DNA from 2 places in the Streptomyces sp. KL116D genome. Region 1 is predicted to be linked to the other one. Evidence: riboswitches for the same ligand, from Rfam matches in the RefSeq annotation. Region 1 holds a riboswitch; the other holds the start of a gene.
The links. A riboswitch is a leader RNA that binds a small molecule or an ion and turns the genes downstream of it on or off. The one in region 1 is predicted to bind cyclic di-AMP.
Positions count from the first base shown of each region.

Region 2: another riboswitch for cyclic di-AMP. It lies ahead of RBJ77_RS45455 (M23 family metallopeptidase); the one in region 1 lies ahead of RBJ77_RS41190 (NlpC/P60 family protein).

Region 1 is NZ_JASERH010000106.1:4,681-10,320, forward strand. It holds gene RBJ77_RS41180 (M23 family metallopeptidase) at 1-568, shown strand, start outside; gene pcrA (DNA helicase PcrA) at 617-3,130, opposite strand; cyclic di-AMP (ydaO/yuaA leader) riboswitch at 3,354-3,536, shown strand; gene RBJ77_RS41190 (NlpC/P60 family protein) at 3,543-4,739, shown strand; gene RBJ77_RS41195 (tellurite resistance/C4-dicarboxylate transporter family protein) at 4,765-5,640, shown strand, end outside.
Region 2 is NZ_JASERH010000122.1:21,953-27,592, forward strand. It holds gene RBJ77_RS45450 (aldo/keto reductase) at 1-642, opposite strand, end outside; gene RBJ77_RS45455 (M23 family metallopeptidase) at 765-1,799, opposite strand; cyclic di-AMP (ydaO/yuaA leader) riboswitch at 1,811-1,955, opposite strand; gene RBJ77_RS45460 (PP2C family protein-serine/threonine phosphatase) at 2,200-3,306, opposite strand; gene RBJ77_RS45465 (MFS transporter) at 3,483-4,733, opposite strand; gene RBJ77_RS45470 (PLP-dependent cysteine synthase family protein) at 4,733-5,640, opposite strand, start outside.

The sequences.
Region 1 (5,640 bases):
GCCGTCCGTCGCGAACAACAAGCTGGACACCCAGTTGCAGGACCTGTCCGCGGACGCGGGTGACTTCGCCGACCGGGCGAGCCGCACCCAGGAGCGCATCGACCTGAAGGCCAAGCAGGAGGCCGACCGGAAGAAGGCGGCCCAGGAGGCCGCGCGCAAGGAGGCGGAGCGGCCGAAGTTCGCGCTCCCGGTGAAGGAGCACGGGCTCAGCGCCTACTACGGGCAGGCCGGGATCAACTGGATGTCCGTGCACAGCGGCATCGACTTCCCCGTCTCGTACGGGACGCCCGTGATGGCCGCGACCGACGGGACCGTGCGCACGCAGTGGAACAGCGCGTACGGGAACATGGCGATAGTCACCGCCAAGGACGGTACCGAGACCTGGTACTGCCACCTCTCCGCGCACACCGTGATGAGCGGTCCCGTGAAGGCGGGCGACGTCATCGCGCGGTCGGGCAACTCCGGGAACTCGACCGGGCCGCACCTGCACTTCGAGGTGCGCCCCGGCGGCGGCTCGGCGATCGACCCGCTGCCGTGGCTGCGCAGCCACGGCCTCGACCCCACCTGAGCCGCCCGAACCCGGGCGTCCCGAACCCGAGCCGCCCGCAGCGGTCGGCTACAGCTTCTCCACCGGCGCGTACCGCAGCAGCAACCGCTTCGGCTTCGGGTCGCCGAAGTCGATCGTCGCCTCCGCGTTCCCGCCCGAGCCGCCGACGCCCACCACCGTGCCGAGGCCGAACTGGTCGTGCGTGACGCGGTCGCCCACGGCCAGCGACACCACCGGCTTCTCGCTCGCCCGGCGCGTGGCGAACGCGGGGGTCGAGCGGGAGCGCGACGAGGACAGCGATGCCGCGATGCCTCCGCCGATGCTCTTGGTCGGGGCCGCCGGGGCGGAGGGGCCGGTGCGCTTCCAGTCCAGGTGCGCGGTCGGGATCTCCTCCAGGAAGCGGGACGGCGGGTTGTACGAGGGCTGGCCCCAGGCGCTGCGCATGGACGAGCGCGTCAGGTACAGCCGCTCCCGCGCGCGTGTGATGCCGACGTACGCGAGACGGCGCTCCTCCTCCAGCTCCTTGGTCTGGCCGAGGGAGCGCATGTGCGGGAAGACGCCGTCCTCCATGCCGGTCAGGAAGACGACCGGGAACTCCAGGCCCTTCGCTGTGTGCAGGGTCATCAGTGTGATGACTCCGTCACCGTCCTCCTCGTCCGGGATCTGGTCGGAGTCGGCGACGAGCGCGACCCGCTCCAGGAAGTCGGAGAGGGTGCCCGGGGCAGCGGCCCCGCCGGCGTCCTCGCCCTGACCCTGGCCCTCACCCTGACCCTCGCCCTCGCCCTCGGCGGCGCCGGTCTCCTGCTCGAACTCCAGGGCCACGGCGGCGAGTTCCTGGAGGTTCTCGATCCGGGTCTCGTCCTGCGGGTCGGTCGAGGCCTGCAGCTCCGCCAGGTATCCGGTGCGCTCCAGGACGGCCTCCAGGACCGTCGCCGGGCCCGCGCCCGACTCGACGATCGTGCGGAGGTCCTCCATCAGCGTGTTGAACCGCTTCACCGCGTTCGTGGAGCGGGCCGCCATGCCGTACGCCTCGTCGACGCGGCGCAGCGCCTGCGGGAAGGAGATCTTCTCGCGCTGCGACAGCGCGTCGATCATCGCTTCCGCGCGGTCGCCGATGCCGCGCTTGGGCACGTTCAGGATCCGGCGCAGCGGGACGGAGTCCTCGGGGTTCGACAGCACCCGCAGGTACGCGAGGACGTCCCGGACCTCCTTGCGCTCGTAGAAGCGGACGCCGCCGACGACCTTGTAGGGCAGGCCGACGCGGATGAAGATCTCTTCGAAGACACGGGACTGTGCGTTCGTCCGGTAGAAGACCGCGACGTCGCCCGCCTTCGCGTCGCCGGCGTCCGTGAGCCGGTCGATCTCGTCGGCGATGAACTGGGCCTCGTCGTGCTCGGTGTCCGCGACGTAGCCGGTGATCTGGGCGCCCGCTCCCGCGTTCGTCCACAGGTTCTTGGGGCGGCGCGACTCGTTGCGCTCGATGACCGCGTTCGCCGCCGAGAGGATCGTCTGCGTGGAGCGGTAGTTCTGCTCCAGCATGATCGTCGTCGCGTTCGGATAGTCCTCCTCGAACTGGAGGATGTTCCGGATGGTGGCGCCGCGGAACGCGTAGATCGACTGGTCCGCGTCACCCACGACGCACAGCTCGGCCGGGTCCGCGTCCTCGCCGTCGGTCGGGCCGACCAGCTCCTTGACCAGCGCGTACTGCGCGTGGTTCGTGTCCTGGTACTCGTCGACCATGACGTGCCGGAAGCGGCGGTGGTAGTGCTCGGCGACGTCCGGGAACGCGCGCAGCAGGTTCACCGTCGTCATGATCAGGTCGTCGAAGTCGAGGGCATTGGCCTCGCGCAGCCGCGACTGGTACATCGCGTACGCCTGGGCGAGCGTCTTCTCGAAGCCGTCGGCGGCGGTGGCGGCGAAGTCCTCCTCGTCGATCAGCTCGTTCTTCAGGTTCGAGATCTTGGCGCTGAAGGACTTCGGCGGGAACTTCTTCGGGTCCAGGTCGAGGTCGCGGCAGACCAGGGCCATGAGGCGCTTGCTGTCGGCGGCGTCGTAGATCGAGAAGGAGGACGTGAAGCCGAGCTTCTTGCTCTCGCGGCGCAGGATCCGCACGCAGGCGCTGTGGAAGGTGGACACCCACATCGCGTTGGCCCGCGGGCCCACCAGGGCCTCGACGCGCTCCTTCATCTCGCCCGCGGCCTTGTTCGTGAACGTGATCGCGAGGATCTGGCCGGGGTGCACGTGCCGCTCGGCGAGCAGGTGCGCGATGCGGTGCGTGAGGACGCGGGTCTTGCCGGAGCCGGCGCCCGCGACGATGAGCAGGGGCGTGCCGCCGTGCACGACGGCCGCCCGCTGGTTCTCGTTCAGCCCGTCGAGGAGGGCTGCCGGGTCGATCGCCGGGCGTGGCGCCCCGTCCCGGTAGTAGGCGTCCCGGGGCGGCGGCGCGTCGAACTTCCCGCCGAACAGGTCGTCCGGAATCGCCTCCGGAGCGCTGTCGCTGTCGGAGTCCTCGGGCGGCGGCGGGGGCTCCTCCGTACCGCTCTGGAGGCTGGCCAGGAAGTTGTCGTCAAAGAGGCTGCTCATCGCTCTACGAGTCTAGGCCGCCCCACTGACACCCCGCCGCCGTCTTCCCATACGTGACCCTTCGCGCACGATGCGGCACCCAAAGCGACACGGAGCGTGCCCGAGAGCAAGGTCACGAAAATGTATCGGGCATATCGAACATCAACCTTCACAGCAGCAACACGAGTTGGCTACGGTGCTGCGCGGGCAGCCCGTCCCCCCGCCCGCGAACAACGCGGCGAGCGGGCAGCCCCCGCCGAGTTCCGTACGCCGAGAGGCAGGGAACCGGGGACCCACCGACCTTGGGGTGAATCGGCTCAACGGCCCAGCAGGACCGGGCGGTTGACCGTAGGGCAGCCTTCCGTACGACATGTACCACCGGCCCGAACCCGACAGCTAACCCGGTAGGCGGACCACGGAAGGAGCGCCTGTTTTGGCGTCGCACCGCAAGCCGCGCAGCCGGTCCCGGATGTCCGGTGGTCTCCGTACGACCCCTGCCGTCGGCATCACGACCGCCGCCCTCACCTCGGTCGCCCTGCTCTCGCAGACGGCGCAGGCCGCTCCGACGCAGCCGGACAGGCCGAGCCTCGAAGAGGTGCAGAAGAAGGTCGACACCCTGTACCGGCAGGCCGAGGTCGCCACGCAGAAGTACAACTCCGCCAAGGAGCAGACCGACAAGAAGAAGACCCAGGTCGACAAGCTCCTCGACGACATCGCGCAGCGCACCGAGAAGATGAACACGGCCCGCCAGGAGCTGGGCCGGTTCGCCGCGGAGCAGTACCGCACCGGTGGCGTCAGCAACACCGCGACCATGTTCCTCGCCGACAACCCCGAGGACTACTTCGCGCAGGACCAGCTGCTCAGCCGGATGACGTCCGAGCAGAAGAAGGCCGTCGACGACTACCAGGAGCAGCAGCGCGCGACCGCGAAGAAGCGCACCGAGGCGCAGGAGAACCTGCAGCAACTCACCTCCTCGCAGACCGAGTTGAAGACGTCCAAGAAGGACGTGCAGACGAAGCTCGCCGACGCCCGCGCCCTGCTGTCGAAGCTGACCGCCGAGGAGAAGGCGCGTCTCGCGGCGATCGAGAAGGCCAAGCAGGAGGCGGCCCGCAAGAAGGCCGCCGAGCTGGCCGCGAAGCAGAAGGCCGCCGAGGAGGCCAAGCAGAAGGCGGCCGACGAGGCGGCGCAGCAGGAGCAGGAGCAGTCCGGCTCGGGTTCCTCGTCCGGCTCCGGCTCCGGTTCGTCCACGGGGTCCGGCTCCTCCGACTACGCGACGAAGGCCGCGAAGGCCCTCGCGTTCGCCAAGGCCCAGGAGGGCAAGCCGTACGTGTGGGGCGCCACGGGCCCGGACTCGTACGACTGCTCCGGTCTGACCCAGGCGGCGTGGAAGGCCGCCGGGATCACCCTGCCGCGCACCACCTGGGACCAGGTGGAGGTCGGCACGACGGTGCCGCTCTCCGACATCCAGCCGGGTGACCTGGTCTTCTTCTACGACGACATCAGCCACGTCGGCCTGTACCTCGGCGACGGCATGATGATCCACGCCCCGAAGCCGGGCGCGTACGTCCGCGAGGAGTCCATCTACTACGACGGCACGGCGTCGATCCACAGCGTGGTGCGGCCCGCCTGACGCCGTCCGCGGTTACGTTCGGGCGGTGCCCGGCCCGAACGTCACCTCGCGTCCCTACTGGTCCCAGCTCCCGCCTGCCGCCGGCGCCGCCGTCATGGCCACCGGCATCGTCTCGGTCGGGCTGCACCTGACCGGGCACGACGGGACGTCGGGCGTCTTCCTGGTGCTCGCCGCCGCGCTGTGGGTGCTGCTCGCGGCCGACTTCTGCTTCCGGCTGCTCCGCGAGCGCGACCGGTGGGAGCGGGAGGCGGACACCCCGCCCGCGATGACCGCGGTCGCCGCGACGTGCGTGCTCGGCACCCGGTTCTCGCTGCTGGGGTGGCAGGGGCTCGCCGAGGTGCTGCTGGCGGTCGCCGTCGTGGTGTGGCCGGGGCTGCTGTACGTCGTCGTCCGGCACTGGAAGCCGAAGATGCCGGGCGGCGTGTTCATCACGTGCGTGGCCACGCAGGCGCTCGCGGTGCTCGGGGCGACGCTGTCGGCGGCGCTGGGACCGGCACGGGGGGACTGGCTGGGGTACGCGGCGATGACGCTGTTCTGGCTGGGGCTCGCGATCTACGCGGCCGCGTTCACGCGCTTCGACCTGCGGCAGGTGCTGACCGGGTCGGGGGACCACTGGGTCGCGGGCGGCGCGCTGGCGATCTCGGCGCTGGCCGCGGCGAAGCTGGTGCTCGCCGGGCGGGCCGGTGACCTGTGGAACTCCGACGACACCGGTGTGCTGCGCTTCATGGCGGGGCTGCTGCTCACGCTCGACCTCAGCTGGTACGCGGTGCTGTGCGGGGCGGAGCTGGTGCGGCCGCGGTTCCGGTACGACGTGCGGCGCTGGTCGACCGTCTTCCCGATGGGGATGACGGCGGTCGCGACGCTGACGGTCGCCACCGCCGTCGAGGTGTCCTGGCTGACG
Region 2 (5,640 bases), on a different contig from region 1:
CGAGGCGATGTCCTGGCGGGCGCCCTCGTAGGTGTCGCGCGAGACGAGGTTGTAGTGCGGCTGGAGGGCGACGTAGCGGGCGAGGCCCTCGCGGTCGGAGAGGTCGAGGGACTCCTGGAGCCGCTCCGGCGAGATGTTCGACGCGGCGATGTGCCGCACCTTGCCCGCCCGCACCAGCTCGTCGAGGGCGCCGATGATCTCCTCGACGGGGATCGTCTCGTCGTCGTCGAAGTGCGTGTAGTACAGGTCGATGTGGTCGGTGCCCAGGCGCTTCAGGGAGGCGTCGGCCGCGGCCTTGATGGTGGCGCCGCGCAGGCCCCGGAAGTCGGGGTGGCGGGCGACCTTGGTGGCGATGACGACGTCGTCGCGGTTGCCCCGGGCCTTGACCCACTTGCCGATGATGGTCTCGGACTCGCCGCCGTGGTTGCCCTCGACCCACGCGGAGTACGAGTCGGCGGTGTCGATGAAGTTGCCGCCACCGGCGACGTAGGCGTCGAGCACCGCGAAGGACGTGGCCTCGTCGGCGGTCCAGCCGAAGACGTTGCCGCCCAGCGCGAGCGGGAAGACCTCCAGGTCGGAGGAGCCCAGCTTGCGGAGTGCGGAGGAAGAAGAGGAAGCAGAGGAAGAAGCGGAGGACGTCATGCCCCGATTCAACACCTCTGCGGAACACGGCGTTCAGGGCAGGCAGAACCGGCAGCCCTGGCGTCGGGGGGTTGCCGCCAGGACCGCCGGGGTTCGAGGAGACACCCGGAAGCGGGCAGGACTCAGAGGGTGAGGCCCTTGCCGCGCAGCCACGCGGCCGGGTCGACGCCGGTGGCCTGGCCGCCGGGGTGGACCTCCAGGTGGAGGTGGGCTCCGGTGACGTTGCCGGTGGCGCCCACGCGGCCGATGACGTCGCCGGTGGTGACCTTCTGGCCGACGCTGACGTTCATCGAGGACTGGTGGCAGAACCACAGCTCGGTGCCGTCGTCGAGGGTGAGGACCGTGCGATAGCCGTACGAGCCGGCCCAGCCGGCCTCCGTGACCGTGCCGGAGTGGATGGCGTAGATCGGCGTACCGGTGGAGGCCGCGAAGTCGAGGCCCGTGTGGTAGCCGGAGGACCACATGGAACCGGGCTGGCCGAAGGTGCCGGTGAGCGTGTACGAGGCGACGGGGAGCTTGAAGCTCTTGGCCAGCTTGGCGAGGCGCTCGGCCTCGGCCTTCCGCTTGGCCGCCTCCTCCGCCTTCTTCTTCTCGGCGGCGGCCTTGGCGTCGGCCGCCTCCTTCTTGGCGGCGGCCTCCTCGGCGGCCTTCTTCGCCGCGGCCTCCTCGGCCGCCTGCTGCGCGGCGGCGTCGGCGGCGTCCTGCTGGGTCTCGGCCTGCGCCAGGATGCGGGCCCGCAGGGCCTCGCCGGCGTCCTCCTGCCCGTTGCCCACCGTGGTGAGCGGGGCGGTGGACGGGGCCTGGGCGTCGTCGGAGCCGGAGTCGTCGGATATCAGCGCGCCCACGCCGGGCAGCGACTTGGCCTCGGGCAGCGAGTCCTTGACGGCCGAGAGGTCGGGCATGGAGATGTGGACGGCGGGCTTGCCGCCCTGCGCGGTGGCGATGCCGCCCGCGCCGACGGCGGCGATCACGCCGACGCCGAGAACCGTGGAACTGCGCGCGAGGCCGCCACGCTGCCGGGCCACGCGGTGCTTGCCGCGGACGGGGCGGACGGATTCCTCGGTGGGGTTCCACTCCTCCCAAGTCTCCTGGGCGGTGCCGAACTCGTCGTCATTCGGCGGGTAGGAGAACTCGGGGGCAGGCCGGTTGGACGCCACTGGGGCGCGCTCCTTTCCTTCCTTCTCGCCTACCGGGTTAGCTGACGGGTTCGGAGCAGGAAGGTCTCCTACCGACATCGCGAGCATCAGCGATGTCCGATTCACCCCAAGTTGGTGGTTCCCCGGCTCCCTTGCGGGATTAAGCGCGTGCGCGCGGAGCCGACTCTTGTGACGGCTGGGACGACCGCGCTGCGTTATCGAACGTTAATAGACAGCCGACAGTATTTCCAAGCCGTTCCCACTGATCGTTCACGTCTTTGGCCTGGACTTAACGGGGCACGACCGGGCGGAATCGGGCGAGTTGGCCGCCCGTTCGTCCGCACCGGAGCTTCACCTTTTTCTGACGGTGTATCAATTGTTATGCGCAGGGAGGTCGTTCGGTCACACCTCGTGACAATGATCAAGGGCGTCGAACGGCGAGGAGCGCCATGTCGTCCGTCGCGCCCCCTCCGGTGTGCTCCCGCACCTCGTCGACGAGGGCCGAAAGCAGTGCGTCGGGTCCGGGGAAGATGCGGCCGGTGAGCCGGGCCGCCGGATCGTAGAAGACGCCCTGCTCGTCGCGCGCCTCGGAGAGTCCGTCGGTGTAGAGGAGCAGGGTGGCGGCCGGCGGGAACTCCGCCTCCGTGGCCCGGTCCGGCCAGCTGCCGAGCTCGCTCATGCCGAGCGGCAGCGCCGCCTCGTCGGGGCCGAGCACCCGCACGGTCCCGTCGTCGTGCAGCAGGATCGGGTCGGGGTGCCCGCGGTTGAGCACCCGGACCAGGTCGAGGCCGTGCGGGAGCTCGGCGAGCACGGCCGTGGTGAAGCCCTCGTAGTCGTCGACGCCGCGGCGTCTGGTGCCCTCCCTGGCCAGGGCCCGCTCCAGCCGCTGGGCGACCGCCTCCAGGCTGCCCTCCTGCTCGGCGGCCTCCCGGAACGCGCCGATGACGACGGCCACGGCGGCGACCGCGCCCATGCCCTTGCCACGGACGTCGCCGACCACCAGCCGGACGCCGTGCGGGGTGTCCTGCACCGCGTACAGGTCCCCGCCGATGAACGCGCCGGCCTGCGCCGCCTCGTAGCGCGCCGCGATGGCGAGCCCGCCGATCCGCCCGGCCGGCTCGGGCAGCACGGCGAACTGCGCCGCCTCCGCGATCTGCCGCGCCGAGGCGAGCTGTTCGTCGCCGCGGCGCACGATCCGGTTGATGAAACAGGCCAGCACGCACACCGTCGCCACCGTGACCATCTCGGTGATGACGTCGGGGTGGAAGACGTTCGTGTATCTGAGGTGGACCGCGACGATCGCGGCGATCGACCCGACCCCGGCCAGGATCGTGCTGCCCAGCGAGAAGAACGGGGCGGCCACCAGCGGCGCCGCGCTGAACAGCGGGGACCCGGCGAAGCCGGACGGCGTGAGGTACTCGTACAGGGCCCCGCCCAGGATGAGCAGCACGGGCAGCAGTCGCAGGAAGGCACGGACGCCGACGGTGTCCGCCGTATACCGGTGCCTTCCTCCGCGCCGCTGCCCCACCGCTCGTCTCCTGTCCGCGCCCGGGTTCCCGGCGTCTCACCAAGGGTTCCCGGACCGGGCGCGGGCGGCGACCAGGGCTGCTCCGTACGGGTTACCGGGGGATGGTGCCGCTCAGGGGCGCGGGAAACCGCGCGGCCGGCCACAGCGAACCCGCACCGAGCCGAGAACGCCCGCTCCTACGGCGAGACGGTCCGCGGCCCCGGTGAGGCGAGCCGCCCGGACCGCCCGAGCCCGCGCAGCCCCAGGGCCCCGGCTGCCCCGACGCCGGCCAGCACGAGCCACGGCACCGCGGGCACCCCCCGGCCGGCGTCGAGGAGGAGGCCCGCGCCCAGGTTCCCCACGGTGATCCCCACCCCGCACACCGTGTTGTAGAGCCCGTAGTGCGTGGCGACCCACCGCCCGCCCGCGAGGGAGACGACCGTGTCCATCTCGAACGGGTAGAGCACCGCCGTGGCCGCCGCAAGACCCGCCGCGCACACCAGCAGCCCGGCCACCCCGGTCCACCCGGCGCCCCCGGCCGCGGGCACCAGGAACGCGGCGCCCATCAGCCCGAGCCCGGCGACCAGGCACTGCTCGCGCCGCCACGTCCTGCGGCACAAGTCGGTGATCCGCAGCTGCCCGGCGAGCGCGACGAGCCCCGACACGACGAACAGCGCACTCGTCGCCGCCCGCCCCGCCGTACCGCCGCCGACGAGCCGCTCCACGGCGAGCGGCAGCGCGAGGTAGACCTGGAAGGACAGGACGTACGAGGCGGTCATCGCGAGCGAGAACAGCCAGAAGGAGCCGTTGCCCAGGACCGTCCGCCACTGCCCGCTCTCCCGGTCGGTGCCGGTGCGCCGCCGCACCGGCAGCCGCAGCGTCTGCACCACGGAGAGCACCGCGAACAGCGCCGCCGACACCGCGCACGTCAGCCGGAAGTCCACCCCGGTCAGCGCCAGCCCGACGAGCGGCCCGAGCAGGATGCCCGCCTGGTAGTAGACGTTGAACAGGGCGAACGCCTCGATCCTGCGCTCCTCGCCGGCCTCCGCCGCGACGTACGCCCGGACCGCCGGATTGAACAGCGCCCCCGCGAGCCCGGTCGCGACGGACGCCCCGACGAGCACCGGCAGGGTGTCCGCGAAGGCGAGCGCGCCGAACCCGGCGGTCCGCAGCGCGCACCCGGCGACGATCATCGGCTTGAACCCGAGCCGGTCCGCCAGCGCGCCGCCGACCAGGAACATGCCCTGCTGCGACAGGTTCCGCACACCGAGGACAAGCCCCACCGACCAGGTGGCGAGGGCGAGTTCGCCGGAGAGGTGGGCCGCGAGGTACGGCATCAGCATGTAGAAGCCGAGGTTGATGGTGAACTGGTTGACGTAGAGCAGCCGGACCGCGGGCTCGAACTGCCGTGTCCGGTCGACGAGTCGGGGCGCTTTCAGCAGGAGCATCAGGAGCTGACCCCCACCCGGGCGGCGCACCGGCGGAACGCCCAGGCGGCCACCGGCTCCCCCGGCACGGTCACCGCGCGCGGCGCGTCCGGCACCGGGCCCTCCAGCAGTCCGTGCCGCGCGCAGTACTCGTCGTTGAACACCGTGTCGAAGTACCGCTGCGGACCGTCGGGGAAGACCGCCACGATCCGGGTCCCGGCCGGCCGGGTGCGGGCCAGCCAGTCCGCGACGAGCGCCACCGCGCCCACGCTCCAGCCGCCCGTCGCGAACTGCCGCCCGGCCAGCCGGCGGGCGCTGCGCACGGCCTCCGCCGGGCCGACCCAGTGGATCTCGTCGTACGCCGCGTGGTCGACGTTGCCGGGGTGGATGGACGAACCGAGCCCCCTCATCAGCCGGGGCCCGGCCGGCAGCCCGAAGATCGTGGACGCCACCGAGTCGACGCCCACCAGCTCCAGGGCGCGCATCCCGTGCCGGCCGCGCAGCGCCCGCGCGATCCCGCCCGAGTGGCCGCCGGTCCCCACGGCGCACACCAGCACGTCGAACGTGCCGATCTGCTCGGCGAGTTCGGCCGCGAGCCCCGCGTACGCGGCCGGGTTGTCGGGGTTGTGGTACTGGTCCGGGCACCAGGAGCCGGGGAGCCGCGCCAGCCGGCGGCCCACCTCGTCGACCCGTGCCTGCTGCCACCCGCCGACCGGGCTCGGCTCGCGCACCAGGTGCACCCGGGCGCCGTGCGCGGCGAGCATGCGCTCCACGATGGGTTCGAGGCCGGGGTCGGTGACGACGTGGACGGGGTGCCCGTAGTGCACCCCGGCGAGCGCGAGCCCGAGGCCGAGCGTGCCGGACGTGGACTCGACGATGGCGCCGCCCGGCCGCAACTCACCCCGATTCCTTGCCTGTTCGACCATGT